3 regions of the Brevibacillus ruminantium genome follow, and region 1 is predicted to be linked to each of the others. Evidence: riboswitches for the same ligand, from Rfam matches in the RefSeq annotation. Region 1 holds a riboswitch; each other region holds the start of a gene.

Evidence for each region. A riboswitch is a leader RNA that binds a small molecule or an ion and turns the genes downstream of it on or off. The one in region 1 is predicted to bind thiamine pyrophosphate.
Region 2: another riboswitch for thiamine pyrophosphate. It lies ahead of thiS (sulfur carrier protein ThiS); the one in region 1 lies ahead of thiC (phosphomethylpyrimidine synthase ThiC).
Region 3: another riboswitch for thiamine pyrophosphate. It lies ahead of thiO (glycine oxidase ThiO); the one in region 1 lies ahead of thiC (phosphomethylpyrimidine synthase ThiC).

Annotation. Positions count from the first base shown of each region.
Region 1 is NZ_CP098755.1:1,944,221-1,946,486, reverse strand. It holds gene NDK47_RS09475 (hypothetical protein) at 189-437, shown strand; gene NDK47_RS09470 (VOC family protein) at 677-1,030, shown strand; TPP riboswitch at 1,085-1,194, shown strand; gene thiC (phosphomethylpyrimidine synthase ThiC) at 1,354-2,266, shown strand, end outside.
Region 2 is NZ_CP098755.1:2,697,198-2,699,463, forward strand. It holds gene NDK47_RS13335 (alanyl-tRNA editing protein) at 1-554, shown strand, start outside; gene kapB (kinase-associated lipoprotein KapB) at 607-993, shown strand; TPP riboswitch at 1,029-1,139, shown strand; gene thiS (sulfur carrier protein ThiS) at 1,360-1,563, shown strand; gene NDK47_RS13350 (thiazole synthase) at 1,569-2,266, shown strand, end outside.
Region 3 is NZ_CP098755.1:4,567,764-4,570,029, forward strand. It holds gene NDK47_RS22525 (hypothetical protein) at 1-124, opposite strand, end outside; gene thiO (glycine oxidase ThiO) at 227-1,345, opposite strand; TPP riboswitch at 1,446-1,559, opposite strand; gene NDK47_RS22535 (excisionase family DNA-binding protein) at 1,619-1,864, opposite strand; gene NDK47_RS22540 (glucose-6-phosphate isomerase) at 1,821-2,266, opposite strand, start outside.

The DNA.
Region 1 (2,266 bases):
CGACCGTGATCGCGTGCTGTCATTGTTTGGTCCACTGGTTTGGCTTAGTGGTTGATTCACTGTTGTTCTTCTATCCTATCATTTCTCCCGGAAGAAACGGAAGAGGTGATCGTCCGCTTTCCGAAACCATTTTGTGAGAAATTCGTATTGTCAGAAAAGGAGCTGAATCGGAAAGGAGAGATCGCAGAATGAGATGGTTCTCCCGTTTCTTTTCGAGCCACAAATGTTTGGTCTATATCGCCATCGGACATGAAGCATACGCCCGGGTCGCAGCCAAACTGCAGCAGCACGGCGTAAGCTTCCGGACCAAATCCCCTTTGGGGAATGTATGGCAGCATGCCTCCAACACCCTGCCGCCGCGTTCTGAGCTTTTTACCTACGAAATCTATGTGAAGCCCGAAGATGAAGCGAAAGCTCATCAGGCGATTCATCGCTGATCGCTTTTCTTTTGTCGTTAGATCGGGACGAGGGAAGTTTCCCCTATCGCCTGCGGTTTCAACGGTAGTGACAAATGAGCGTATAACCGTTTTCACGATGATTGTAAACGGTCTGTTGCTCCTCCCTCTTTCCCTTTACTTCCATCTCAATTGTGATCGGATGGATGGCAGCCCAGCAGGAATTGGTAAAAAGGTGAAGAAATCATTGACGTACGTATTTCATGGGGAGGAACGTTACAATGGCAAGAGTCGTATTGTTCGAATTAAACAGTCAGCATCCAGAGCAAGCTGCTGCCTTTTATTCATCTGTGTTTGGCTGGAAAATTGGGGAGCCTCACTGGGATTATCGCACCGTCACGACCGGAGGAGATGAGAAGCCGGGGATTGACGGCGGCATTTCACTGGGACCCGCTGATTATCCTCATGGGATACGCGTTACGATTGAGGTCGATTCTATCGACGAATCACTCGCCCGCGCGGTGGAGCACGGAGCCAAAATCGTACGGGAGAAGATGGAGTTTGATGAATTTTACTTGGCCTATCTGGTAGACCCTGTCGGCCTTGGTATCGGTCTGATACAGAACAAAAAATAGTCAGGGGCTTGAATAAAACCCAAATGATGGTATGATGTTGTTGTATCAAATCAAAATACACGCACGGGAGCTTGGGGAACCAGGCTGAGAGGACGGCTATTCTGTCGTCGACCGTTGAACCTGAACTGGGTAATGCCAGCGGAGGAATTTGTCTATATGACTTGAAAGGACTCGCATTTTCGCGAGCATTTAACGTCCTTTCCACTCTCGCGTCTGGCGTCGCAGGATATTCCTGCGGCGTTTCCTTTCGTCATTGGACGCGTTTTTTCTTCCGCCTCCCTCAGGGTTTACGCCACGTGCAACCATGACAAGGAGGTTTTTTCATGTCTACACCACAAGCTTCTCCCCTCACTTTAACCGCCGTACAACCATTTCCCGGCAGCCGAAAGGTGCATCTGACCGGCAGCAGACCGGACATTCGAGTACCGATGCGGGAAATCTCGCTCCAGCCTTCGCAGGGTGTAACCGGCGAAGTTCCCAATCCCCCCATCCAGGTCTATGACACCAGCGGTGAATATACAACAGCGGACTATCAGGCTGATATCGAAAAGGGTCTTCCCGCTCTGCGCGAAGGCTGGATCGCTGAGCGCGGGGACACAGAGCCGTATACAGGCCGCGCAGTTCAACCGGCCGATGACGGCTTCCACTCCGAGGAGCAGCGCGGGGCAACGGCCATCCCGATCTTTCCCCGAGGCAGCCGCAAACCGCATCGGGCCAAATCAGGGAAAATCGTCACCCAGCTCCATTATGCCCGTCGCGGGATCATTACGCCGGAGATGGAGTTCATCGCCATCCGAGAAGGCGTTTCTCCCGAATTTGTGCGAGATGAAATCGCCAGTGGACGTGCCATCCTGCCTCTGAACGTCAATCACCCCGAGGCAGAGCCGATGATCATCGGGCGGAATTTCCACGTCAAGGTGAATGCCAACATCGGGACATCAGCCGTCACTTCTTCGATCGCGGAAGAAGTGGAAAAAATGATGTGGGCCACTCGCTGGGGCGCAGATACCATCATGGATTTGTCGACCGGAAAGCATATCCACACCACTCGTGAATGGATCATCCGCAACAGCCCAGTCCCTGTCGGAACCGTTCCGATCTATCAGGCGCTGGAAAAGGTAAACGGAAAAGCGGAGGAGCTGACCTGGGAAATCTACCGGGATACCTTGATCGAGCAGGCGGAGCAAGGCGTGGACTATTTCACCATTCACGCCGGCGTGCTGCTCCGCTACATCC
Region 2 (2,266 bases), 750 kb from region 1:
ACATCCGCGTCCAGTTTGTCTGCGGTGCCCGAGCCTTTGCCGATTATTCACGAAAACAAAAGCTGCTGCAGGACTTGATGAGATTACTGGGGACCAGTGAGTCAGAGGCATGTGAAGTGTTGGGGCGTCTACTGACTGAAAAAGAAGCTTTGAAAGAGGCTTTGCAGCAAAAGGAAATGGAATTGCTCAGTCTGGAAGCCGAACGCTTGCGAAAAGAGTCTGAAGGGCTGGGAGGTAATCTGCGGCTGGTTCTGACTTCTTTTGCGGGGCGCAGTATGCAAGAGCTTCAACAGTTGGCGCGAGCAATCACTTCCCAGGATGCAAAGGCCATCGTTTTGTTTGCGACAACTGGTGAAAAGCTTCAGCTTGTCTTTGCTCGCGGTACAGACGTTACAGTGGAGATGAATCAGTTGGTCAAGGAAACCCTGCCGCTAATCGATGGAAAAGGCGGTGGAAGTCCGTCCATGGCGCAAGGAGGCGGTGCTGCTACGCTGCCGGTCGATGATCTCCTTTCCCATGCACGTGGGCTTCTTCTGGCAAAAATAGAGGGATAACATACGTTGTTTTCCATAAAATGGACAAATGAATGAGGAGGGGACGATTACGATGACTTCATGGAATCCGGGCGATCATGTTCGTGTGGGCCACAAAACGGGCGAGTACATTACGGAAGTGGTCGAAAATCACGGTGAAAAATTATTGGTAAAAGTTATGGCCGTGACGAAATATCCAACGCAAGGTGATTTGCACAATCCGCTGGAAGTTGATGTGCCGCTGTTTCACCAGAGACCAGCGCTCTCTTATCTGGAAAAAATCATGGTTCCCACACAGACCGTGATGGGTTACAACGGCGCTTTGCCTGATTACAAGGAGTCGGTAAAGGTGACGTTGGAGCGGGAAATGGAAAAGCTGCGAAAGACGACAAAATGGGCCGAGCGTTGTCTGGTCGAACTGGAGATTTTGTACAAGGAAACCTTTACAAACGCAAAATAGCGTGATAGTGTAGAAATCGAACCAAATAATGACGTTCAATACCAAACGGGAGCCGGGCGAAATCGGCTGAGATTGTAACGAATGCGTTACTGACCGTTGAACCTGAACTGGGTCATGCCAGCGGAGGAAGAGGTATCAGCTCATCAGCGAGAAGGTCGATGTCATGTGTTCTCTAGCAGTCACGACATCACCCCATGCAGATCAGCAACCACAACCATCCGAGGCGGATGGTTTTTTTTATCCGCCCCGGATGTACCGTATAAATACGGCTTCTTCCGTCTGTTGTCTCATGATACAGGTGGAAGCGGCCGTTTTTTTATGACGTCTCGTTTGAACAAACCATCAAGTGCGCTGAGGAGGGAGAATATGCAGGTCCAGTTAAATGGCAAGGGAACGGAGCTGGCTGACACGATACAGAATGTGCGTGAATTGCTGCTGTCCTACCAGTTGCAAGAAAAAATCGTCATTGTAGAGCGAAACGGCGAGATCGTGGATCGCTCCCGCTATGAAGAAACACCGGTTATGGATGGAGACAGAATTGAAATTGTACACTTTGTCGGTGGAGGATGATCAAGATGGATACATGGAAAATTGGACCGTATGAATTTCGCTCGCGCCTGCTTCTGGGTACGGGAAAATTTCCCGATCTGGAGCTGCAAGGCAAGGCCGTGGCTGCTTCAGAAGCGGAAATATTGACATTTGCCATACGTCGTTTAAATTTGGAAAACCCGCATGAACCAAACTTTCTGGAACAGTTGGACTTGAAACAGTTTACGCTGCTGCCTAATACAGCAGGAGCATACACGGCAGAGGAGGCGGTACGGATTGCACGATTGGCAAAAGCATCAGGTCTGTGCGACATGATCAAGGTCGAAGTAATCGGCGATCCGAAAACACTGCTGCCGGACCCTATCGGTACGCTGGAAGCCTCCCGAATTCTCGTCGAAGAGGGATTCATCGTCCTGACTTACACCAATGATGATCCGATTTTAGCAAGACATTTGCAGGAAGTAGGCGTACATGCCGTCATGCCGGGAGCTTCCCCGATCGGTTCTGGTCAGGGCATCATCAATGCAAACAACCTCCGGTTTATCATCGAGGACGCCAAGGTGCCGGTCATCATTGATGCGGGCATCGGTTCCCCGGCTGATTGTGCGCTGGCCATGGAGCTTGGCGCAGATGGCGTCCTGCTCAACACAGCCGTGGCTCTCGCCGATGATCCTGTACTGATGGCGGAAGCGATGAAACTGGGAGTCGAGGCAGGCAGAAAAGG
Region 3 (2,266 bases), 2.6 Mb from region 1:
CTTCAATCCTCACCCTTTGCCGAGCGTGTTCCTGACAGACATTCTGAACGGTATGGCGAATATCCCTGATCATGCTGATCGCTTCTTGATCAACATGAAACAACTCCTTGTTTGACTCTTCCATCGAAGAACTCCTCCCCTCTCGTGTTTCTTTATTACCATATACGGCAGTGGATGGGGAGGTGTCTATTTTCCGAAGAGGTCTAGCCTATTTTCCGGGTCCTTTTCAGATCGCTGCCGGCGATTGGACGAACCGGGCCGGCGAAAAGGAGGCCAGCGGCTCTGCCTGTCCGCTCTCCAGATAATCGGCCATCACTTTTGCCGTGATCGGGGAGAGCAAGATCCCGTTGCGAAAATGTCCAGCAGCGATCGAGATGCCTTGCCATCCGGGAACAGGGCCCAGCAGCGGCTTGCCGTCTGCGGTAGCGGGACGCAAACCTGCCCAAGCCTCGAGAAAAGCAGCCGTTTGCAACGCGGGCACATACGGCCGCACGCCATTTACGATATGGGTAAGTCCGCTTAACGTGACTTCCCGCTGAAATCCCGCTTCATCCTCTGTTGCTCCCAAGACAATTTTTCCGTCCCGTTTGGGCGTGATATACCCGGTCGTTCCGAAAATGACGGTTTGCAAAGGGAAGCCGATGGAGGAGACAGCCGCTACCTGCCCGCGGACCGGTCTGATGGGCACCGGGCATTGGAGCCAGCCCGCCATGATTCCAGCCCATGCCCCTGAAGTAATCACGGTATGCGATGCCAGCAGTTTTCCAGCAGCCGTTTGCACCCCGACAACACGAGTCCCTTCGGTAGCCATGCCGGTTACGACACAGCCCGACAGCAGCTTCACCCCCTGATTTCGGCAGGCCAGCACCAATGCGGCCAGCAGCAAACGGTTATTGATATGACCTTCTTCCCGTGAATAGATTCCCGCCATCGCGTGTTCCGTGATCAGCGGCTCCAGCTCTTGCATCTCTCTTGCGCTCATCCACTGAACGTTATAGCCTGCTTCCTTTTGCCATCTGTATTTTTTTTCCATGGAAGCAGTTTCTTCTTCCGTAAGGGCAACCGTGAGCACACCGGATGGCGTCGCCTGCACGTCAGCTCCCGACACCTCCTGCAGCGCACTCACCCACTCCGGGTAGAGCCGAAGCGAGGCGACTCCCAGTTCGAGCATGTCCCCAGGCTTGGAAAACTCTTTGAGTGGTGCCAGCATTCCGGCTGCTGCCGAGGATGCCTGCCCTCCCCAATCGCCTTGCTCCACCAAGGTAACTGTCATACCTCTACGGGACAATTCGTAAGCCAGGCTCAAGCCGATAATGCCTCCCCCTACCAGTAAACAGTCCGTCACGTCTCTTCCTCTCCTTCTATCCAATAGAAAAGCCCACCCTCTCCAGCAGGAAAAGGCGGGCATTGAAAAAGCATCCCAAAGCACCGGCAGACAACCATCTGTCTGCGTGCAGCCACTTCCCTTCGCCAGCATGATCTGGATCAGGTGCAAAGGGTCGACGGGTCACAGCTTCCGTCCTCTCAGCCCAGCATGATGGACTCCCCCAGTTACTTTTCGATCTATTCATTTACCTCTTCAGTATATTCCTCTGCATTGCTGTCTGACAAGAACCGGTTAATCTTCATCCTTGACATCGTAGCTCTCCGGGACAGGTTCGTGCTTTTCGGCTTCCTCGAATTCCCTCAGCTTTCGCATCTGCTCCAGATAATGCTGGAATTGTTCTTTGTTGATGAGATACTCCTCTCCGTTGTGAACAGCACGGATGCGTCCTTCCCGAATTTTTTCAAGAATAAATGTGACGGGCAGCTCCAGGTATTCAGATGTTTCTTTTACAGTCAGGTAGGATTTTGTGGTTTCCACGAATTCTCGCTTCCAATTCCGCTTTTAATTTTTCAAAACCGGGGCGGCCCAGCAAAGCAAACATATTCATCTTGTAGGCATCCACCCCAGGCTGATCAAAGGGATTGACCCCCAGCAGGTATCCGCTGATCGCACAGGCCTTTTCAAAAAAATAGACCAACTCACCAAAATGATACGCTGTCAGGCGCGGAATTTCCACTACCAGATTAGGTACGCCGCCATCGGTATGAGCCAGCAGCGCCCCTTCCACTACCCGCGCACGGATCTCATCCATCCCTTTTCCATCGAGGTATTGCAGGCCATCCAGATTATGCGGATCAACCGATATGGTCACGTCAACCTCAGATTTCCGGACCGTCAGGACGGTTTCGAACAGATGGCGCTTCCCGTCTTGCAGATACT